Paludisphaera borealis: one gene and its partner. Each later gene encodes a partner of the first gene's protein in a complex. Links are inferred from orthologs where the notes say so. Each region holds a gene or a part of one and is shown on either strand. Other genes may lie near its edges. The genes, in order: hisF and hisH.

Region 1 (11,447 bases):
TGATCCAGTCGGCGGGCATCCAGCCGTAGACCGGGTGCGCGACGAAGCCGTTCTTGAGCTTGTCGACGGCGAACGGCCGCGCCCAGCCGCCGTCGTAGGGAACATAGCCGAGAAGCCGACGAGCCTCAGCGTGGTCGGGGTCGCGTTCGAGGATCATGCGGAGGTAGAGCCCCGCCTTGGCCAGGTGCGGCGGGTCGGCTTTGGCCGCCTTCCGCACGAGGTCGAGGAGATCCTTGACCGACTGCGAGCGGATCGCTTTCAGCTCCTTCTCCCAGTCGGACGACGGTGAGGCCGGTGCCTTGGACTTGGTCTCGGCCGGGCGACTTGGCACGCTCGCCAGGCCGGCATGCGGCTCGACGACCGGGGGCAGAGGCTTGATGCGGGTCGCCACGCCGGTCGGCGGCGCGGGCAGAAGGCCCCGGACCGCGCCGGCCGCCTTGGTCTCGGACCGAACTTGCAGGCGGTCGGCGAGAGCGCGAAGCGCTACGGCCTCGCGCGTCTGAATCGCCGCCGAGGCCTTGCCAAGCTCGGCGCTGAGGTCGGCCGTCGCCGTGGGCGAGGGAACTTGAAGCGTCAAGGCGAGGCCGGCGAGCAGAAGGGTCGACGTCATGCCAGGGTCCCCGGGGCGTCGTGGCGAGGATCGCGGAACCGAACACGCATGCACGGGTGCTCATCAGGGAAAGACGAACGCCCTCCGATATTATTCGGTCCCGCGGCCGCCGACGCCACTTGAAAACGGGCTGGAGGCGCGAGACGGGTTGGGCTGGACGGCCCGGGCGAAGGCTCGCACAATGCGGCCCGGGGGCGGGCTGCGCGTCCCCGGCGGATCAGAAGACGACCAACGGGAAACGGAGACGACCGGCCATGGACTCGTCGCGTCCTCGCCTTGCGAATGTGCTCATGCTGATCGTGGGACTGGCCCTGGGACTGGCCCTCGCCAACGGCCGACCGCCGCAACTTCGGGCGGGCGGCGGGGATCGGTCGGGCGAGTCGGCCGTCACCACCGGACCGATCGCGATCCGCTACGACGAGGGCAACAAAACCCAGATCCCCCAGGACGCCCTGTACTACCTGGATTACAAGGCGGGCAAGTTGCTGGCGACGATCCCCACGTTCCGCCAGACGCTCAACTCGACCCGATATCTGGAGCCGTTCGCCGAGCGCGACCTGGTGACCGATTTCAAGGTCGACGTCGACAACGGCCCGCGCCCGCACTTCCTGATGACGACCGGCCAGCTCGGAACCTTCGGCGCGGGATGGGCGCCGCTGTTCGTGTTCGAGACGAACTCGGGCCAGGTCGCCGTGTATCGAATTCAGCAGCAAACGGTCGGGATCAAGAATCAGATGAAGTTCGAGCTGCTCGAACTCCGCGCGGTGAGCCCGCCGACGGCGGCGGCGCCCCCCTCCCAGCCCTGACCATTCGATCCCGCCTGGACCGGCTCAGTTCGGCGCGCCCGGCGGTCGGCCCGGCGGCCCGCCGGCGGCTCCCGCGCCGGGCGCGGCGGCGGCGGTTCCCGCCTCTTCGCGGAGGATCGCCCCTTCACCGTATGGACGGGCTTCCTGGCGGTCGAGCAGCCAGCGGCCCCGGGGATCGAAGATCTGGACCGGGACGAGCTGATTGCCGGCGGTCTTGCCGTACGAGCGGTAGGGGTCGCGCGCGCCGACTCCGTAGCGGGCGAAGATGTCGCCGGTCGTGTGCTGGAAGAAGCCCAGCCAGTGGTGGTCGAGGCCCAGGCCGAACGGCGGCCGGCGGTCGTAGGTGATGTAACCGAACATCTGCTTGTGGATCGGCGCGGCGTGGAACGACAGGAGGATGATCGAGAACGTGACGAGCACCGTTCCCAGCGCGAAGATGAGCCGGGTGACGTGGAAGACGGCCGCCGGGAAGCGGACCTGAGCCGGCGCGATGGTCTCGGTGATCATTCGCAGGAGCAAGAGCGAGACGCAGAAGATCAGCATCATGCTGAGGGTGTCGGAGAAGCCCCAACCGATGCCGGTGGAATCGATCAACTGGGCGAGCGGCTCGTAGAAGTTGAACGCGATCATGCCGGCGAAGACGACGTTGAAGAACATGAGCGCCGCGCCCCAGGCGCCTTCGCTGGAAACGACGTAGGTCATGAACAAGATCAACGCCGCGAAGATCAGGTCGACGACTGCTGGTGGCACGGACATAGGAAGGATCTCGTTCTACGGTTGGGGGATGACGAACCGTTTCAGCCGTGGGACGTCGGTTATTTGACGACGCGGAGCAGTTCCTCGATCGAAGTCCGCCCCTGGATGACCTGGCGGAGGCCGTCTTCCTGGAGGTAGATCATGCCGCTCTTGCGGGCCTCGGCCTTGATCTTGGTCAGCGACGGGTTCTCGCGGAGCATGTCGCGGATCGGCTCGGTGATGACCAGCAGCTCGAAGATGCCGGCCCGTCCGAAGTAGCCGGTGCCGCCGCACTGGGGGCAGACCTGCTCGGGGTTCTCCGGCCGTCGGTAGAAGACGTCGACCTTGTCGGCGGGCAGATTGGCCTTCTTGAGGAACTCGGGCTTGGGCTTGTAGGGCTCCTTGCAGCCTTCGCAGAGGAGCCGGACGAGCCGCTGGCCGAGAACCGCGGTGAGAGCCGAGGCGATCATGAACGGCTCGACGCCGAGGTCGAGCAGCCGGAACAAGGCGGTGACCGCGTCGTTGGAGTGGACGGTCGAGAAGACCATGTGGCCGGTGTTGGCCGCCTGGCAGGCGATCGTCGCCGTCTCCTGGTCGCGGATTTCGCCGATCATGATGACGTCGGGGTCTTGCCGCAAGATCGACCGCAGGCTGGTGGCGAACGTCTGGCCCGATTTGGTGTTGATCTCCATCTGGGTGACGTTGTCGAGCTGGTACTCGATCGGGTCTTCGACGGTGATAATGTTCCGCTGATAGCGGTCGATCTCCCGCAACGCGGCGTAGAGCGTGGTCGACTTGCCCGACCCGGTCGGGCCGCAGCAGAGGAACATGCCGTGGGGCTGGGTCACCAGGCTGCGCGCCTGCTCGACCAGCTTGGGACGCATGCCCAGGTCTTCCATCTTGGTCACGGCCGACGTGTTGTCGAGGATTCGCATGACCAACTTCTCGCCGGCCTTCGACCCCGAGGTGCTGACCCGGAAATCGAGGTCGCGGTTCTGGAGCTTGGCGCCGAACGAGCCGTCCTGAGGCTTGCGCTTCTCCGAGATGTCCATCGCGCAGAGCACCTTGATCAGGTTGACCACCGCGTCGCCCGTCGGCCGGTCGAACGGCTCGGCGGCGTGAAGGATGCCGTCGATCCGGTAGCGGACCGAGAGCTGCTCGGAGGTCGGCTCAAGGTGGATGTCGGAGGCTCGCCGCAAGACGGCGTCGTAGACCAGCTCCTTGGCCGCCATGAACGACCGCGACTCCTCCGCCTGGCGGACCCGGCTGGGGTCTTCCTTGGCCATCCCGGCGCTCTTGCCCACGAACGTGATCGGCGGGCCGGCGCGGTCCATGGTCGTGACGTCGCGATTGAACAACGGCCGCGTGCCCATCGAGGCCAGGATGTTGTTGGCTACCTCGCCGAAGTGGTAAGGCGTGAGCACCTTCTGATCGTCGGCGACCGTCTGGTTGCGGACGAAGACGTACGTCAGGATCGGAATGAGGTAGGCCAGCAGCAGGAGCGTCAGCCCGACCGGATAGATCGGGATCGCGAAGAGCATCACGATGCCGAGCACGCCCGAGAAGAAGATCACGCAGTTCCAGGTGGCGAACTTGAGGTTGTTGAGCCTCTTGGTGTCGTGCTCGACCCAGTCGGTCGTCCAGGTCCACAGCAGGTAGATCAAGACCACCGGGATGAACTTGAACAGGTTGAGGTAGAACCCCGGCCCGCGCGGGGAAACGAAGGGAGCGGGATCGCCAGCGGGAGCCTGGGCGAACAGCGGAGTCAAGACGTCGGCCGCATCGGCCCCCGCAACGACGCCGAGCGTCACGATCAGGAACGTCGCGAGCACCGGAAACGGACGAATCATTGAAGACCTTTCTTGCGTGCGATGTCCCAGGCCAAACACGAATCGGCCCCCGGGTGTGGGAGGCCGCGACCGGACCGGCGCCCCACTCGGCCGACTTCGCCGAGATCGGGGAACGAGCCCCGGACGACGCTCACTTGGCGACGCCCCAGGCCACGCGCGGCCGTCCCGGCGATGGGGGGCCGCCGGAACGCCCTCGGATCGATACGCCGTGCCCCTTAGAGAATACCAGGTTGGTTGATCGTAATCCCCTTGAGCGCCATTTTCAAAGCCTCGGGGCTCGGAGCCACTTCGAAGGCGGTCGCGCGCTCGATCTTTTCACCCACGACCAGCAGCCGCAGGCTCTCGGTGAAGTCGAGCATTCCCTCGTCCTTGCCGATCCGGATCGCATCGCCGAGCTTGGTGTCCTCTTCGCTGAGGATCAGCTTCTTGACCGTCGGATTGATCCGCATGATCTCGTTGGTCGGCACCCGCCCGACTCCCTTGTCGGCCCATTCCTTGGTGGTCGGCAACAGCTTCTGGGCGACGACCGCCTTGAGGTTGAACGCCAGCGACTGGCGGAGCGGCGCGTGCATCTCGCGCGGAAACAAGTCGAGCAGACGGCTGATCGTCGAGGGCGCCGTGCCGGCGTGGATCGTGCCGAACACGAGGTGCCCCGTCTCGGCCGCGTGCATGGCCGCGCTGAACGTCTCCCTGTCGCGCATCTCGCCCACCAGGATGATGTCCGGGTCCTGCCGCACCGCGTGCTTCAGCGCGATGTCCCAGTTGAGGACGTCGATGCCGATCTCGCGCTGGTTGATGATCGACTTGTCGTCCTTGAACGTGTACTCGATCGGGTCCTCGATCGTCACGATGTGCATCCGCTCGCGCTGGTTGACGTACTGGAGCATCGAGGCGATCGTCGTGCTCTTGCCCGACCCGGTCACGCCGGCCAGGATGATGATCCCCTGGTCGTACTGGGTGATCTCGGCCAGGACCGCCGGCAGGTGGAGGTCTTCGAACGTCGGGATCTTGTTGTTGACCCGGCGGGCCACCAGGCTGAGCCGACCGCGCTGCTTGAACAGGTTGACGCGGAACCGGGTCTCGGTGTCGCCGTCGTAGATGATGTGGGCGAAGTCGGCGCCCCCTTCCTCGTCGAGAATCCCCCGCTGGCGAGGGGTGAGCAGGGGGTACATCAGCCGTTCCATGTCCGACGCCGTCAGCGGCGGGAGCTGCATTTGCCGCAGGACGCCCGCGAGCCGCATCGACGGCGGCATCCCGACCTTCAGGTGCAGGTCCGAGCCCTTGTACTTGATGCACATCCGGAACAGCTTGTTCGCCTCGGGCTCGGTGGGGGCGACCTCGACGTTGGGTTCAATGGCGCTGGAGTCAGTGGCGGTCGACATCGGCAGGCTCTCCTCGGGATGCGAAAATGATCGTTGAGGATGGATCGCGGCGAGGTCTGTTCCAGTGGGTTTTTCCGCCGGGCGTCGGGCGGTTCGCGGACTTCAACGGCGGAACGAAAGCCAGGTCGTCGCGGCCTCGGACCGTCCGTCGTCAGCCCGCCGCCGAGGCGGGTCGGGGCCGCCGGACCGCGACGCCGCGGGCGGCCAGATAGTCTTTGGTCTCCGGGATCGAATACTCGCGATAGTGGAAGATGCTCGCCGCCAGTGCCGCGCTCGCGCCGGCCTCGGCCAGAACGGCCCGCAGGTGCTCGGGGCTCCCCGCTCCGCCCGACGCCACCACCGGCACCTCGACGGCGTCAACCACCGCGCGGGTCATCTCCAGATCATAACCGTTCTTGGTGCCGTCGGCGTCCATGCTGGTCAGGACGATCTCGCCGGCGCCCAGCCGCTCGACCTCGACCGCCCAGGCGACCGCCTCCAGGCCCGTCGCGATCCGGCCGCCGTTGATGTGCACCTCCCAGACCTCGCGGCCGTCGCGCCGCACCCGCTTGGGATCGATGTTCACCACGATGCACTGGCTGCCGAACCGTCGCGCCGCCCGGTGGATCAGGTCGGGGTTGCGCACCGCCGCCGAATTGATCGAAACCTTGTCGGCGCCCGCCTTCAAAAGCGCCCGGACGTCGTCCAGGGTCCTGATCCCGCCTCCCACCGTCAGTGGCATGAAGCAGACCTCCGACGTCCGACGCACCACGTCCATGAGGATCTCGCGTTCCTCGTGGCTCGCCGTGATGTCCAGGAAGACCAACTCGTCGGCCCCCTCGGCGTCGTACCGCCGCGCGACCTCGACCGGGTCGCCCGCGTCGCGCAGGTTGAGGAAGTTCGTCCCCTTGACCACGCGGCCCTGGTTCACGTCCAGGCACGGGATGATCCGCTTCGACAGCATGCAGAGCCCCTCTCGGGACGCCGTCGGAGGAACCCCGCGAGCCGCGCCCGAACCGATCCTGTCACGTACAGTTACGACCGAATCCTGCAAGAGGACGTCGAGGTATTCTATAACACTCCTTCCGTCGATCCTAGTGGCTCGCTGAAAGATCTCATTCCCCCCTCCCCGGCCTTCCGACGCTCCCTCGCCGCGACGACCGGCGCAGCTTGATACCACACCAAATCGATCGACTCACGTAACATTGCCCTTGACCCTTCCCGGCGGCGACGGAATCAATAGAGCGTCGGCGTCGCGGGACGCGTGCTCGCCGGCTTCCGGTTCCCCGCCGCGCGGGGCTGCACTCGTGCTGACCTGACAAGGCCGCTTGGTTTCATGAAAACGCACTTCGTTCCCGACGCCCGGCCCGGTTCAACCTCGACCTCGCGCCCGCGGCTCACGGCGATCTCGGGGCTGAGGCTCGTCGCCTGCTTGCACATCTACGTTTTCCACATCATGCAGGCGCATCGCGCCGGGCTGATGACGTTTGAAATCCTGGATCGGCTGCCGACGCCGGTGTCGCGGATTCTGAGTCAAGGTTTCATCTCGACGGGGGTGTTCTTCCAGCTATCGGGGTTTCTGCTGGCTTATGCGTATCTTCGTCCCGACGGCCGGCCCAAGGTTTCCGACCGCGCATTCTGGGTCGGGCGGGTGTTCCGGTTGTATCCGCTTTATCTGCTTTCGCTGATCCTGCTGGCACCGGCTCCTGCGTTGTTGCCGATCACGGCGAAGCCGACGACCCCGGGCGACATGGCGGCGATGGTCGCCACGAACCTGACCTTGATCCAGTCGTGGTTCCCGTCGTACGCGATCGCCTGGAACGCCCCGGCGTGGGCGCTTTCGGCTTTCGTGCCGCTCTATCTCGTGTTCCCGGGCTTCAGTCGATGGATCGCGGGCTTCGAAGCTCCGGCGCTGCGCAGGATGCTCGGCGGGTTGCTCGCCGCTTCGATCGCCCCGGCGTGCGCGTACATGATCGTCGACCCTTACGGCGACGCCTGGAACGCCACGGCCATCACGCTCGGCGGGTTCTGGCTCAACGTCCTTCGTTTCGATCCGCTCGTCTGGCTCCCCCAGTTCCTGGCCGGCGTGGTCCTCGGCCGGCTCGTCGTTCTGAGGACGAACGAACCGGCAGACGGGCCGAAGTCGGGAATCGCGCGCGGCGACCTGGCGGCGGCGGCGATCCTCGGAATTCTGGCCTTCGCGCCCGTGCCGTACGTCTTGCTCCGTCACGGCCTCCTGGCTCCGCTGACGCTCGTCGTCCTGGCCGACCTCGCCGCCGGGAAGGGGTTCCTCAGCCGCCAGCTTTCCGGCTCCTGGCAAGACCGCCTGGCCGACGCCGGCTTCGGCCTGTTCGCGTTGCAGATGCCGGTCGGTCTCGGGTTCGCGTTGGCCGTCTTCCGAGGATCGACCGGCACGACGGGCCAGCTCGCGGCTCTCGTGATCGTCACTCTCGCCGCCGCCCTGACCTGGTCCGAATTCGTCCAGCGCCCACTCTTGCGACGGCTGCGGAAGAGGTCGACGCCGGTGATCGGCGGCGAATCGGCGAGTCGCGAACGGCCTTTCGCCACGACGGCGGCCGTGGACTGAGGTCGGGCTAATCGACGATCCGTCGCATCCCGGCGCCCATCGCCGACGGCTCGCGACTCAGCAGTTCTTCGGGGACGAGTTGAACCAAAGCGCCAAGGCGGTCCGCGGCGTTGTGGTCGGGCTCTCCGCCGGCGCCGGCCAGGATGGCCGAGAGCTCCTGAAAATAGCTCAGCTCGTCGTAGGGGCGACGGACGAGCGTGATGTCAGTCCAGCCGCCGTTGACCTGATAAGCTCGGTAGGTCACCGCGATGCGGATCCTCTGCTGGCCTCGGTGCTCGAGGAATCGTCGAAAGCCCTCGAAATCCCGCATGACCTCGCGCTGGACCTGAGGACTCGCCAACTCACCGAGCGTATCGGGCAGCCAGAGGTGCAGCGTCTCGGAACGGACGATCATGCCCGCGCCGGGATACTCGTAGGTCGCCCCCCCTTCATCGGGTCGAGTCGAATCGGCGCTCAACCAGGCCGCCCACGTCATCGCCGCGACGAGGAGGACGATCAGGGCGGTCGCCGCGCCCTGGACCAGGACAATGCGTCCCGTCCCGGGGAAAGCCGTCTGGCGGGTCCATGATTCCATCTCACGGCCGTTGTATGATTGGAGCATGGCGAATGATTCCACAAGACCGCTGGGATTCAGACCGCACCTTACTTCCTTGAACCGCGCGAATCGTCGCCGACGGGACAATTCGATCGGAGATGGTGCCCGAGCGGCCCCGGTCCGCCCCGGATTCGGCTCATAATTTTCGTGATCGATGTCCCGCGCGGGGGCGTTTGCGCGGTTTCATGCTTGTTAGGGGTTCGCGCGCGAGGGGGATGCGGTCTTGAAACCCTGGTGGAAACATCCATGACCTGCAATTCGAGTGAGACGAACAAGTTGCTCGAACAGGCGGCCCAGGGCGATCCTCAGGTGCTTGAGGAGCTTCTGGTCCGGCATCGCGACCGGCTCCGCCGGATGATCGCCGCGCGGCTCGATCCGAGGCTCAAAAAGCGGATCGACCCATCGGATGTGATCCAGGAGGCGTACCTGGAGGCCTCGACGCGACTGCCGTCTTATCTGCGCTCTCCCACGATGCCCTTCTTCCTGTGGCTCCGATTCCTCACGGGCCAGAAGGTGGTGACGTTGCACCGCCGCCATCTGGGCGTCCGGATGAGAGGCGTCGACCAGGAGGCGTCGTTCCGTCCGGGCGCGTTTCCCGAAGCCTCGTCGGCCGCGTTGGCCGCTCATTTCGTGGACCACGGCGCCCGCCCCAGCGAAGCCGCGATCCGCGCCGAGACGAGGGAACGGCTCCGCATCGCCCTCGACGGCATGGCGCCGATCGATCGCGAGGTGCTGGCGCTGCGGCATTTCGAGCAGTTGAGCCGCGCCGAGATCGCGACGGTGCTCGGAATTTCCGAGGCCGCGGCCGGCAAGCGGTATCTCCGCGCGCTCGAGAAGCTGAAGCAGATCATGAATCCCGCCGGCGACGGCTCGGAGAGTTGACGCGATGAGCGAGCCGTCCGCCGACCTCGACCCGTTCGAGATCCTGATCGACGAATTCCTCGACAAACATCGAGGGGGCGAACGGCCGTCGTTGACCCAATTCGTCGGCGAGCACCCCGACCACGCCGAGCGGCTCCGCTCGCTCATCCCGGCCATGCTGGCGATGGAGGAACTGGGCCTCGAAAGCGAGGCCGGCCCTCCGTCCGGTCGATCCGCGGCGCTCGCTCGGATGCCCCAGCGGCTGGGCGACTACGTCCTGATTCGCCCCGTCGGGTCGGGGGGCATGGGAGTCGTGTACGAGGCGGTCCAGGAATCGTTGGGCCGCCACGTGGCCTTGAAAACCATCACCTTCCAGCACCCCAGCGACACGACCGGCCTTGAGCGGTTCCGCCGCGAGGCCCTCGCCGCCGCGCGGTTGCAGCACGCCCACATCGTGCCCGTGTACGGGCTCGGCGAGCACGACGGCCTCCATTTCTTCACCATGCAGTTCATCGATGGGCTCGGGCTTGACCTGGTGCTCCGCGAAGTCCGTCGGCAGCGGCGCAAGCCCATCGCCGCCGATCCGCCGACCGACCAAGAGCTTTCGAGCGGTCTGGCCCGGGACCTTTACCACGGCCGGTTCCACCCCCAGTCGACCCCGGTCGCGGACTCCGCAAGCGAGGCGCGATCGGAGACCCCGATCGCGCCGATCGTCCGAACCAGTCCGTCTCCACGGATCGAGGCCCGCTACTTCGACAGCGTGGCGTGGCTCGGCGTCCAGGTGGCCGAGGCTCTCGAATACGCTCACCGGCAGGGCGTCCTCCACCGCGACATCAAACCGTCCAACCTGCTGATGGACGCGAACGGACACGTCTGGGTCACCGACTTCGGGCTGGCCAAGATTCAAGACGGCGACGAGTTGACGCGGACCGGCGACGTCGTCGGGACCTTGCGGTACATGGCGCCGGAGCGGTTCAGCGGCTGGTCCGACCCCCGGAGCGACGTCTTCGCCCTGGGGGCGACGTTGTACGAGCTTCTGACGTTCCGGCCGGCGTTCGACGAGCCGGACCGAGTCAGGCTGATCGATCGCCTGCTGAACGGCAGCCCGACGCCGCCTCGGCACCTCGACCGTCGATTCCCGCGCGACCTGGAAACGATCGTCATGAAGGCGCTCGCCAACACGCCTGGCGAGCGGTACGCAACCGCCGGCCAGTTGGCGGAGGATCTGAGGCGGTTCGTCGCGGGCCGACCGATCCTCGCCCGCCGATCCGGCCGGATCGAACGAAGCTGGCGGTGGTGCCGCCGCAACCCGGCGGGCGCCGGCGCGGCCGTCGTCGTCGCGGCGGCGCTGGCGACCGCCGCGACGACCTCGATGATCTACGCCTACGAGCAAGGCAGGGCGGCGCGCGAGGTCCAGGGCCTGGCCGACGCCCTTTCCAACGAGCGCGAGAGCCTGCGTGAGGCGTTGGCCGAGCAAGTCAGGGCCGCTCGCGAGATCCAGGAACTCGCGGACGCCCAAACCAAGGTGCGCGAGAGCCTGCACGTGTCGCTGGCCGCGACCCAACGTCTCCTGGCCCGGCAAGACTTCGACCGCGGCCAGGCGGCTTTCGAGAAGGAGGAGATCGCCGCGGGGCTGCTCTGGACGCTTGAGAGTTGGCGGTCGGCCCGCGACGCGGCCGACCTCGACTGGCAACACCTCGCGCTCGCCAACGTGTCCGCCTGGAGCGAACGGTTCCCGCGCCTGAAAAGCCTCCTCTCCCACGAAGGCCCCGTCGACGCCGCCGCCTTCAGCCCCGACGGCAAGACCATCCTCACGGGCGGCGACGACCGCACGGCGAGGTTCTGGGACGCCGATACGGCCCGGCCGATTGGAGAACCCCTGCAATTTCCCGGCGCGGTCCAGAGTGTGGCGATCAGCCCCAACGGCGAGACCGCGTTGATCAGCGGCAGCGACGGCGCGGCGAGGTTCTGGGACGTCGCCGCCAGGCGACCAGTCGGACCGCCGCTAACGCACAAAAGCGGAATTCTCTGCGTGGCGTTCA
Region 2 (11,514 bases), 1.1 Mb from region 1 along the record:
ACGTCTGCATCTACCGGATTCCCTGGCAAAAGAGCGTGATCTGGCCGAGTTCGCGATGCCCCCGCTGCCTCGGGACGATCGCCGCCAGCGACAACGTCCCGATCGTGGGATGGCTCGCCCTTCGCGGGGAATGCCGGACGTGCGGTCTGCCGATCTCGATGCGATACCCCCTCATCGAGGCCCTCGTCGGCCTGCTGTTCGTGGGGCTCTACGTAACGGACGTCCTCTGCGCCGTCAGGGGGGATTACGGCCAGATTCCGACGGCGTCGCTCGCAACGTTCGCCTACCACGCCCTGCTGACGGCCCTGCTCGTCGCCGCGACGTTCATCGACTACGACTTATACATCATCCCCGACCAGGTGACGGTGACCGGCATGGTGCTGGGCCTGCTGATCGGGACGATGTCGCCCGACATCCGGCCGCTTCCGGGGACGGCTTCCAGCTACGGAGGGGGATTCTGGGTCGGGTTCGTCGGCCTTCTGGTCGGGGCGGGTCTGACCGCCGGGGTCCGGACGTTCGCCTCGGCGCTGCTCCGGCGCGAAGCGATGGGTTTCGGCGATGTGACTCTGATGGCGATGATCGGTTCGTTCCTGGGGTGGCAAGCCGCCGTGCTGACCTTTTTCCTGGCCCCGTTCTTCGGCCTGGCCCACGCCCTCTTCAAGTTGACGACCTACCTGCAAAAGCGGCTGCGAGGCGGCCAATTATCGAGCGCCGATCGCGAAATCCCTTTTGGGCCTTACCTGAGCATGGCCGCCGTCGCCCTGTTGCTTTCCTGGAACTGGCTCTGGCCGTTCTGGGCGGGGGACCTCTTCGAGATGTACCGCACCGTCTTCTGGCTGCTGCTCGGCGTCAAGGTCGGGCCGCCCCGCTGATCGGATCGGCGGTCCTGGCTTCGAAAGTCAGGGCGACGAGAGTAGGCGTTCAGGCTAGAATCCGCATGATCGCCCCGCCGAGGCTTGGGGCGGGTCGGCGACCCGAACCGAGGAGGTTGAGGACATGGCCTATCAATATAAACGTCGGCGGCCTTCCATCATCCGCAACTTCTGGGTGTATCGCCGTCTGATCGGCTCGGCCGTCCTCCTGGGCCTGATGCTCTGGTTCATCTGGGCCAACGGCGCCCCCGTGACGGTCGCCTTGCCCTTCCGACTCGGCATGTTCGACAGCACCGTCGGGGTGATCATCCTGCTGAGCGCCCTGTGCGGGTCGCTGGTGACGATTCTGGTCATGACGGTCTTTTTCGCTCTCCGGAGAATCCGGGGGCCGCAAAACCCCTCGGACCCGCAGAACGCCAAGATCCTCGACGAAGATCGCCCTCCAGCGGACTATGCTTCGAAAACCGAGGAAGGGTTTCCGAATTCCGGATGGTGAAATGACCGAAGATAGGACTAGATGCCATCTCCGATCCCGATTCCGATCCGTTGAAAGGATGTCGTGGACCGCGCAACGCCGCTGAACGCTGATCTGGTGAACGTCGCGAGCCCCCGGCTCGCCGCGTGGTCGCGCGCCCTCGGCTCGCCGCGGGGGGCGTTCGGGCCGGCGCGGCTTGGCTTGCTTGCGTGCGTGGCCGCCCTCGTCTCGTCGGGCTGTTCGGGTCGCACGTCGTACATCACCGGCGGCCCGTCGACGGGTCAGCTCAAGACCAGCCTCAGCCATCTGGAGTACGAGAACGACCAGCTCAAGACGCAGGTCGCCCGGCTGAAGGAAGAGAACCGGACGATGGAGGATCGGCTCGTCCAGGAGCAGATGCACACCGGCACGCTCACAGCCAAGCTCGACGACGCCCGCAACGCCATGCGGGATCGCGGTTTGGACGTCGACGAGGTTCCCGCCCATCCCCGGACGCTGCCCGCGGGCCGAAAGACCTCTAAACCGAGGAAGCCCCCCACCGCGCAGATCTCCACCGTGGACGACGACGACGATCCGCCGCCGCTCAAGATTGACGACGACCCGCGGCCGCGTTCCAGCTCCAGCCGCGCAAAGCCGCGCCCCAAGCGGCCCGCCGACGACTCGGTCTCCCTGAACATCGATGATGAGAACGTGAACTGGCTGCCGGTCGCCAATGGTGCCGACGCCAAGGCCCCCGCGAAGCGCTGAGGCGTCGCCCTCGGCGCATGCGGCGAACCGCTCCTGGGCCAGAGCGTGTCGGAGTTGCCGGGCGAGAAATCGGATTGGTACGATTGGTCGCAGAGCAGCCGGATTTTGAACACCGAGGGGCGGAATGATCTTCATCATCGACTACGGGATGGGCAACCTGAGAAGCGTGCAGAAGGCGATCGAGGCCGTGGGCCATTCCGCCGAGATCACCACCGACCCGGACCGGGTGCGCCAGGCCTCGCATGTCGTCCTTCCCGGCGTGGGCGCGTTCGCCGACGCCATGACCGAACTGCGGCGCACCGGAATGGACGAGGCCTTCACCGAGGCCGTCCGAGCCGGCAAGCCCTGCCTGGGAGTCTGCCTCGGGCTTCAGCTCCTGTTCACCACGAGCTTCGAGGACGGCGAGTTCCGGGGGCTTGGGCTGATTCCCGGCCGGGTCGTCCGGCTCAGGTCTCAGCCGGGTCTGAAGATCCCTCACATGGGCTGGAACACGCTCAAGATCCGCCGGCCGATCCCGCTCCTGGAGGGCGTCGGTCCCGAAGCGTCGGTCTACTTCGTCCACTCCTATCACGCCATCGCCGACCGCCCCGACGACGTCGCCGCCGAGACCGACTACCCCGGACCGATCACCGCGGTGGTCAACCACGAGAACCTCACCGCCTGCCAGTTCCACCCGGAAAAGAGCCAGCAGATCGGCCTGACGATGTACGCCAACTTCGCCCGGCGCTGAGCCGCCGCGAAGGCTGCTCTCGACCCCGCCGGATCGATCGAATCCGACCGACTCGTATTTTCGGCACGACCGCAACTCCATGTCGTAAACAGGCCCGTCCGTAGGGCGGTTCGAGGCATGCGATAACCGATGACAGGTGTGCCGCTTCCACCGACAGGGGCAAGGAGGGAGCGGCGACCTACGCAGGGTCGATGGATCGACCAGCGATCGGCCGCATGTTCGTCGGAGGAGTGGAGTTATGATCAGCCGCCAGCGCGGCCGCCGCCTCCGTCCGGGGGTCGAGCCCCTTGACGACCGCAGTCTGCCGTCCGGCTTCACACCGTCGCAGATCGCCGCCGCGTACGGGCTTGGGCCGATCACGTTGACCTCGCCGTCGGGCCAGGCCGTGGCGGGAGACGGCTCGGGGCAGACGATCGCCATCATCGGCGCGTTCCACAATCCGAATCTCCCGGCCGATCTCGGGGTATTCAGCCGGACGTTCGGCCTGCCCGACCCCAAGCTCACCGTCGTCAACCTGGCGGGTTCGCAAACCAACGCGGCGTGGGCGTCCGAGTCGGCGCTGGACGCCGAGTGGGCGCACGCTCTGGCACCGGGCGCGTCGATCCTCATGGTCGAAGCGAAATCCGATACCCAGACCGACCTGATGGAGGCCGTGAACGTCGCCCGGAATACGCCGGGGGTCGTCGCGGTCTCAATGAGCTGGGGCCTGCCGGAATCGGCCAGCCAGAAGTCCCTGGATCACCTGTTCACGACCCCGGCCGGACACACCGGGATCACGTTCGTCGCGGCCAGCGGCGACGGCGGGGCCGGGAAAGGCGCGGTCTACCCGGCCAGCTCGCCGAACGTCCTGGGCGTGGGAGGAACCACGCTGACCCTCGACGCCTCGGGCGGGTATCAGTCGGAAGCGATCTGGGCCGACAGCGGCACCGGCGTCAGCCGGATCACCGCCGAGCCGAGCTATCAACGGTCGCTCCAGAAGACCGGCGGCAAGAGCGTCCCCGACGTCTCGTTCCTCAGCGATCCCGAGACCGGCGTCCAGGTCTACTCGACGCCTCCTGGCGCGACGACGGGCTCGTGGCAGGTCGTCGCCGGCACGAGCCTCGGCACGCCGGCGTGGGCGGCGATCGTCGCGATCGTCGCGCAGGGACGCGCCCTCGACGGCAAACCGGGCCTCGACGGCGGCTCGCAGACTTTGCCCTTGCTGTACGGCCTGCCAAGTTCCAGCTTCAACCAGGTCGCGTCGGGACGCGTCGGGAGCCTGGCGGCCGGCCTGGGGACGCCTCGGGGGGATGCGGTGATTCGCGGGCTGATCTCGATCGCCTCGGTGAGCACCGACCTGACATCGACGACGCAGACGCCGCAGACGCAGACGCAGACGCCTCCCGTCGCACCCGCCCGCCCCGTCCTCGCCGCGAAGGGCCCGAAGAAGGTCGTGATTGTTCGGCGCAAGGCGGCGAGCCAGCCGCGGCCCCATCTGGCGGCCGCGCGCTGGAGCCGGCTGATCGCCCAGACGACGGCTCGAAAAGCGGCGGCGGCCGCCTCGCGATAGCCTCGCTCGGTGCTTGCGACGACTTGCAGCGACGGCTACAGTGGGGGAATTGAATTCCTGTCCGTTGTTTCGGTGAAGATCCATGCAAGTTATCCCGGCCATCGATCTGCGGGGAGGCCTGTGCGTGCGTCTCCGCCAGGGTGATTACGATCGCGAGACCGTGTTCGGCGACGACCCCGCGGCAATGGCGGCCCGCTGGGAATCGGAAGGCGCGACCCGCATCCACCTGGTCGATCTCGACGGCGCGAAGGCCGGCAGTCCCGTCAACGTCGATTCCGTCCGCGCGATCATCCGCGCCGTGTCAGTCCCCTGTCAGCTCGGCGGCGGCGTCCGCGACGAGCGCACCATCGCCGCATGGCTCGACGCCGGCATCGAACGGGTGATCGTTGGCACGCAGGCGCTCCGCGATCCCGAATGGTTCCGGACCATGGCCGAGACCTTTCCCGGCCGCCTGATCCTGGGCCTCGACGCGCGCGACGGCCGGGTCGCGACCGACGGCTGGCTGGAGACGTCGAACGTCACGGCGCCGCTGCTGGCGGAGCAGTTCGACGACCTGCCGCTGGCGGCCATCATCTACACCGACATCGCGCGCGACGGCACGCTCGAAGGGCCGAATCTGGAGTCGACCGGCGCGCTTTGCCGGCACGTGAAGACGCCGGTCATCGCCTCGGGAGGCGTGGGCGGACTCGTCGACATCGAGCGCCTGGCGACGCTGCCGGTGGTCGGTTGCATCGTCGGCCGGGCTCTGTACGAGGGCAATTTCTCGCTGACGGAAGCCGTGGCGAGGGCGGGCGGCTCGCCTTCCCGTTCCTGATCAGTCCGTCCGGATCGTCGAGTCGTTCTTCTCATCTCGCTCCGCGGTTCCGCTCAAATCTCGATCTCCTTCGTCGCTTCCCCGTCTCCGAACCGGGAAAGGAGGACCTTCCGCGCTTGTTCGTGCCTTCGTGCGTACACATGAACCTCAATCACGAGGATAACATCCATGACCACGACGTATCATATTGCGGACATCCGGAACGTCGCCCTCGCTGGACATGGGGCGTCGGGGAAGACCAGCCTCGCCGACGCCCTTTTATTCGCCGCAGGCGCCACGCAGCGCAAAGGATCGGTCGACGACGGAACGAGCACGCTGGATTACGACGACGAAGAAAAACGCAGACATTTCACGATCGACTGCCACCTCGGCCACCTCGCCTGGAACGACAAGCAAGTCCACCTGATCGACTCCCCCGGCTACCCCGACTTCATCGGCAACGCCCTGAGCGCTCTGGCCGCCGTTGAGAACGTCGTGCTGGCGGTCTCGGGACCGGCCGGCATCGAGGTCAACACCCGGCGGCTGTTCAACGAGGCTCGGCGGCTGAGCCTCGGCCGATTCATCGCCATCACCAAGATGGACGCCGACAACGTCGACTACCGCTCCGACCTGGAAGCGATCCGCGAAACCTTCGGTAATTCGTGCGTGCCGTTCAACGTGCCGATCGGCCAGGGGGCGAGCTTCTCAGGCGTGATCGACGTCCTCCAGACCCACGACGACGACCCGGCCGACTGCCCCTTGGCCCCCAGCGAAGCCTACCAGATGCTCGTCGAGCAGATCGTCGAGACCGACGAAGACCTCATGACGCGCTATCTCGAAGGCGAATCGATCGACGTCGAAGAGCTGCGCAAGGCCGCGCACGACGCCATCGCCGCGGGCAAGCTGGTGCCGATCCTCTGCGTCTGCACTCGCAAGGATCTCGGCGTGAAGGAGCTGCTCGACCTGATCACGACCTGTGGCCTGAGCCCCAGCGACGTCCATCGGTTCGGTACGCGCGGCGACGACGGCGACGCCTCCGACGAGGAGATCCTCCCCGCCGAGGACGGCACCCTGGTGGCCCAGGTGTTCAAGACCTCCAACGACCAGTTCATGGGCAAGCTCAGCTTTCTGCGCATCCTCTCCGGCCGGATCACGCCCGACACCAACCTCGTCAACCTCCGCAGCGGCAAGACCGGCAAGGCGGGGCACGTCTACGTTCTGCAAGGCAAGGCCCAGGAAGAGGTCTCCGAAGCGATCGCCGGCGACATCGTGGCGATCGCCAAGTTCGACGACCTCCACGTTTCCGACACGGTCAGCAACGTCGGCGGCAACACGTCTGTCCGCCAGCTCAAGGTTTCGCCGATCAAGTTCCCCGCCCCCATGGTCCCCCGCGCCGTCGTGCCGAAGGCCCGCGAGGACGAGTCCAAGATCTCCGCGGGACTGGCCAAGATCGCCGACGAGGACCCGACCTTCACCATCCGTCGCGACGCCCAGACGCACGAGCTGGTGATCTCGGGGATGAGCGACCTGCACCTCGACGTCATCCAGCAGCGACTCAAGAACCGCTACAAATTGGAGATGACGACGCACATCCCGCACGTGCCCTACCTCGAAACGATCACGACGCCGGCCGAGGCCGACTACCGCCACAAGAAGCAGACCGGCGGTCGCGGCCAGTTCGCCGAGGTCCACCTCCGCGTCCGCCCGGTCGAGCGCGGCAAGGGCTTCACGTTCACCGACGCGGTCAAGGGGGGAACGATTCCCAACCAGTACATCCCGGCCGTCGAGAAGGGGGTCCGCGAACGGCTCGACCGGGGGGCGGTTTCGGGCAACCAGGTCGTCGACGTCGAGGTCGAGGTCTACTTCGGCAAGGACCACCCGGTCGACAGTTCGGAACAAGCCTTCAAGACGGCCGCCGACCACGCGTTCCGCCGGGCGTTCGAGAAGGCGAATCCCGTCTTGCTCGAACCGATCGTGTCGGTCGAGGTCACTGTTCCGTCGGCCCATTTCGGCGACATCTCGGCCGACATGTCGACCCGCCGGGGACACATCACCGGGATGGAAACCCTGTCCGCCGGCCAGCAGACCATCCAGGCGGTCGTCCCGCTGGCCGAAATGCTCTCGTACGCGTCCACCCTCAAGAGCATGACCTCGGGACACGGCTCGTACACCATGGAGATGCACGGCTACGAGGCCGTTCCGCCCAACATCCAGCAGCAAATCGTCGACCGCTATCAGCGAAGCCGCGCGGGCGTCGAGGAAGAATGAGCCGACACGACGGGCCGCATGGCAGCCAGCGCGGCCCGTCGTCCCTCCAGCTCAAATGCGGATTTGTCTTTTCAGCGCATCCACTTCGTCCTGATTCTCGGCGATGGACCAATCGTCCAGGAGCGCCAGATACCGGTATCGCACGGCTTGGAAGACGTGGAAGAAGCCGGACAGGTGGAGCTTACGGCAGTCTGAGCTGTCGCAGGAGCAAGACCATTCCCATTCGGTGTCGACGTCCCGACGCCGAGGCAATGCCGCGGCCGCAATGCGGACCGCGCCGGTCATGTCGAGTCCGCTGCTTTCTTCACGATGGTATCGGCTGGACCAAGGAGTCGTCCATCTTCCGACCGAAGCTCCAACCTGCGGACGGGCAGCCCCCCCTCGCGGTCAACCAGCACCGAGTGGGTCTCGCCAGGCTCGTAAAAGGACTCTTCGCCCCACTGCCTCAGTCCGACCACCACATGGAAGAGCCCGCGCCCTCGCGGCGTCAGAACGTACTCCTGGTACACGCTACCGTCGGACGCAGGCGCAAGCTCCAGGATTCCGTGGGCGGTCAACGCGCGCAAACGGGCTGTTAGAATGTTCTTCGCGACGCCCAAACTCTTCTGAAACTCGCCAAAACGGCGCAAGCCGTCGAATGCGTCGCGGATGATCAAGAGCGACCACCAATCGCCAATCGCGTCCAGAGACCTGGCGACGGGGCACTCCGCTCCTTCAAGACTCGTCCGCTTAACCATTTCGCCCTCCTATGAACGGCCAGGCCACACGTGACCGCCGTCACGACGCCATAGGGCCGCCGCCCGACTGCCCGACAATTCTGGTTGCATTATAAAACCAAATTCGCTAGAGTTCAAGCGGTTTCATTATGCAACCATTTTGCAGAGGAGAGCCGATGATGTCGGTCGAGAACGTTCAGAGGTTGACCACCGGCGGGGATGTCGGGGAGCCTGTGCAATCGGCGTGCGGGAGGAGCGACAGGGCTGAATCCGCCGCGGCTCCATCGGTGCCAGGTCCGTTGGTGTTTCTCTTTGCGATCGCCGCCGGGTTGAGCGTCGCCAACGTCTACTATGCGCATCAGTTGTTAGACGCCGTCGCGCGCGAATTCCGGATCAGTGATGGTTCCGTAGGGATCGTCGTGACCGCCGCACAGTCAGGATATGCGTTGGGATTGCTCTTGCTGACGCCGTTGGGTGATCTGCTGAACCGCCGCCGACTGATCATCGGTCAGTTGCTGGCGTCCGTGCTGGCGCTCGTCGCAGTGGCCTTCGCTCCGAATATCGGGGTGCTGCTGGCGGGTATGGCGACGGTCGGGTTTCTCGCCGTCGTGGTGCAGACGCTGGTTGCGTTCGCGGCGACCTTGGCTGCCAGCGAAGAGCGCGGACGCGTGGTCGGCTCGGTAACGAGCGGCGTGGTGCTCGGCATTCTGCTGGCGCGAGTCGTGGCCGGGTTTTTGGTGGATCTCGCCGGCTGGCGAGCGGTCTACCTCACTTCCGCGATCTTCACGTTGATCATGGCCGGTGCGCTGTTCCGGGTTCTGCCGGAACATGAACGCGTGGGCCTGTCGCCGTCGTATCCACGTCTGCTGCGTTCGGTGTTCGTCCTGTTCGTCGAGGAGCCGATTCTGCGCATCCGCGCCGGGATCGCGATGCTGATTTTCGCTGCGTTCAGCGCCTTCTGGACTTCCCTGGTGCTCCACCTCAGCGCGCCGCCGTTGTCACTCTCGCATACCACGACCGGGATGTTCGGCCTCGCGGGGGTGGCGGGAGCGCTCGCGGCGGGAAGGGCGGGTCGCCTTGCCGACCGTGGGTTGGCGAACTGGACGACCGGCGTCGGTCTGACCTTGTTGCTAGCGTCGTGGATGCTGATCGGCCTCACGCAACAGTGGATCTCCGCGCTGATCGTCGGCGTAATCCTCCTGGATCTGGCGATTCAGGCGGTGCACGTCACGAACCAGAGCCTGATCTTCACCGTCCGACCGGACGCGCGCAGTCGGCTCGTCGCCGGTTACATGGTCTTTTATTCCATCGGCAGCGGTCTGGGTTCGATCAGCTCGACCGCCGCGTATGCGTGGGCGGGCTGGACTGGCGTGTGCCTGCTCGGAGCGTTCTACAGCGCCCTCGCTCTCGCATTCTGGGCGCTCACCATGCGATGGGCACCTGGAGCGTCGACGTCGGACTCCAGCTCTCGCCTCATGCTCGGCGCTTGCCTTGAGGGGTGAAGGGCATGGGCCGGCGGAGGCAATACTCGTCCAAGCCTCCGTTGGGTGGAGCAAGTCAGAACCACGACATCAGGTGCTTTTCGAGGAACGGCGGCGGGGTGGACTTGAGAACGAGCAGGATGCCGATGACCGTCATGATAAACTGAAGGGCCGCCGCGATCCACGCGATGAGCTGGTTCGTCTTGCGGAAGTAATAGTTCCCGCGCGTCTCCTGTTCCCCGTTGATGATATGCTGACCGCGGCCGATGGTCGCCCCGCCGACCGCGAAATGCACCACGGCGCAGAGCAAGACGCTGAACAGCAGCATGCCGCATCCGAAATGCTGGTGCGGCAGTCCCTCGCCTTTCAGCTCTTGAAAGGCGATCGCGCCAAAGGCGACGAGAGTTCCCGTGTCCGAGCCTCGGATGATCTCCTCATTGCCGTAACGGAGCAGGTCGTAGCCCCAGTTGTCCGGCAGTTCTTGCTTATTGCGAGGAAAGCTATTCATGATGGAGCACGAACCGAACGAGGATCGGGAGGACGACGAAAAGTCTACGCGGCCCGCAGAACCACACCAGTCTATCACTTGCCTACGACGGCTGCCCGGCGGGCTTCGCTTTTTCGGGACTGAATCGGCCTGAGCGCTTCGTAAAGCTCGATCCCCGCTGATTGCGCAGGCTGACCGTCCAGGCGACCACCAGGATCATCACCCGCGTCGCCTTGCCACGCGCGCGCTTTGAACGCGACAGCGGCGAACCCAGCGCCTCGGGCCCGACCAGGCCGACGGCGGCGGCGAGTTCCGGCGACTTCGGTCCGGCGGTCGCAACCAGCGCCCTCAGATCGCCCGCGACTTCAACGCCCGCCCCGCGCGCCGCGGCGGCCACCTGGATCGGGGCCTTCCGACCCGAGAGCAAGATCGCCAGAATCTCCTCCAGGCTCCGACCGCCGTTCGCTCCGGTCTTGCCAGCCATCTTCGAGAACGACCCGTTCTTCCCGATTCCCTGCCCGAGAGCCCCGGGGAAATTGGGTATCAAGCCCTTCGGTGGAGGCGCGGACGACGTTCCTCGGCCCTTGGACGACGACGAACTGAGGAAATCGAGCGCCGTGATCAAGGAACTCGACAGCGGCTGGCTGACCGGCGGCGCGGCCTGATGCGCCGCCGGCGTGGGCGTCGCCACGATCGGCGGGGCGTTCACCAGCACGCTGAGCCGGGCCGAGGCCGACGCCCCCGCGAGGTCGACGACCGTGACGACGACCTGATAGGAGCCGGACCTCGCGAACGCGTGGGTGGCGAAGTAGTCGCGGAAGGTCAGCCCGCTTCCGAAGTCCGTCGAGGTCTGATCGCCCCAGTCGACCGATACGTGGAACCGATCGAGGAATCCCGGGTCGTGGAACGTCGCCAGCAGCAGGCCCGACTGATTGACGTCGATCGTGGCGGGGAACTGAACGTCGTCGAATATGGGCGCGACGTCTCCGACGTTCACGAGGAAGCTCGACGTTCCCCGCATGCCCAGCGCGTCGGTCACCTCGACCGTGGCCTGATAGACGCCGTGAACGCCGAACACACGCGTCACTGCGCCCAGGTCGCCGGGACGGTCGACGGTAAATGCCTGCTCGTCGGCGCCGTCGCTCCAGGTGACGTGGACCGTCCAGGGCGAATCGGCGCCGGGATCGGTGAAGCGACCCAGCGCCAGCGTCGCCTGACTCCCCTCAAGGGCCACCTGATCGCCGGGCGACGTCACGGTGGGCGCGACGTTCGCGACGTCGACCCCGAACGTGGCCTGATTGAACAAGCCGCCGCTGTCGGCGACCTGAATCGAGACCGCGTACCGACCCGGAACGGCGTAAGTATGCGTCAGGTTTCCCAGCGAGCCTTGCCGGCT

The links.
Region 2: the proteins of hisF (region 1) and hisH are in contact, whole or in part, in a crystal structure (PDB 6RU0), measured with the Thermotoga maritima proteins. The link is inferred for Paludisphaera borealis from one-to-one orthologs. Residues at the interface, in WP_004080486.1 of Thermotoga maritima: Met1, Leu2, Ala3, Arg5, Ser40, Glu41, Asp45, Glu46, Ala70, Glu71, Ile73, Asp74, Ile75, Pro76, Phe77, Asp98, Lys99, Ser122, Gln123, Glu161, Thr195, Leu196, Asn247, Arg249, Glu251; in WP_004080484.1 of Thermotoga maritima: Asn15, Arg18, Arg22, Arg117, Leu118, Pro119, His120, Met121, Gly122, Trp123, Asn124, Asn134, Gly135, Tyr136, Tyr138, Val140, Tyr158, Glu180, Lys181, Ser182, Ser183, Lys184, Ile185.

What each region holds. Positions count from the first base shown.
Region 1 is NZ_CP019082.1:5,225,263-5,236,709, reverse strand. The notes cover bases 4,431-7,241. They hold hisF (imidazole glycerol phosphate synthase subunit HisF), read right to left. Parts: upstream 6,327-7,241; coding sequence 5,535-6,326; downstream 4,431-5,534. Other genes in these bases: BSF38_RS20155 (acyltransferase family protein), read left to right, coding at 6,699-7,241; BSF38_RS20165 (type IV pilus twitching motility protein PilT), read right to left, coding at 4,431-5,383. Outside these bases: BSF38_RS20185 (DUF1570 domain-containing protein), read right to left, coding at 1-610; BSF38_RS20180 (hypothetical protein), read left to right, coding at 865-1,416; BSF38_RS20175 (CvpA family protein), read right to left, coding at 1,441-2,172; BSF38_RS20170 (GspE/PulE family protein), read right to left, coding at 2,232-4,001; more of BSF38_RS20165, read right to left, coding at 4,217-4,430; more of BSF38_RS20155, read left to right, coding at 7,242-7,949; BSF38_RS20150 (HAD family hydrolase), read right to left, coding at 7,957-8,550; BSF38_RS20145 (sigma-70 family RNA polymerase sigma factor), read left to right, coding at 8,791-9,426; BSF38_RS20140 (serine/threonine-protein kinase), read left to right, coding at 9,431-11,447.
Region 2 is NZ_CP019082.1:6,321,024-6,332,537, forward strand. The notes cover bases 1,144-4,021. They hold hisH (imidazole glycerol phosphate synthase subunit HisH), read left to right. Parts: upstream 1,144-2,218; coding sequence 2,219-2,824; downstream 2,825-4,021. Other genes in these bases: BSF38_RS24420 (hypothetical protein), read left to right, coding at 1,144-1,368; BSF38_RS24425 (hypothetical protein), read left to right, coding at 1,432-2,094; BSF38_RS24435 (S53 family peptidase), read left to right, coding at 3,063-4,021. In the rest of the region: BSF38_RS24415 (prepilin peptidase), read left to right, coding at 1-872; more of BSF38_RS24420, read left to right, coding at 997-1,143; more of BSF38_RS24435, read left to right, coding at 4,022-4,373; hisA (1-(5-phosphoribosyl)-5-[(5-phosphoribosylamino)methylideneamino]imidazole-4-carboxamide isomerase), read left to right, coding at 4,456-5,187; fusA (elongation factor G), read left to right, coding at 5,356-7,434; BSF38_RS31525 (hypothetical protein), read left to right, coding at 7,453-7,629; BSF38_RS24455 (winged helix-turn-helix transcriptional regulator), read right to left, coding at 7,716-8,171; BSF38_RS24460 (MFS transporter), read left to right, coding at 8,330-9,652; BSF38_RS24465 (hypothetical protein), read right to left, coding at 9,708-10,139; BSF38_RS24470 (PKD domain-containing protein), read right to left, coding at 10,222-11,514. UniProt on the Escherichia coli protein: IGPS catalyzes the conversion of PRFAR and glutamine to IGP, AICAR and glutamate. The HisH subunit catalyzes the hydrolysis of glutamine to glutamate and ammonia as part of the synthesis of IGP and AICAR.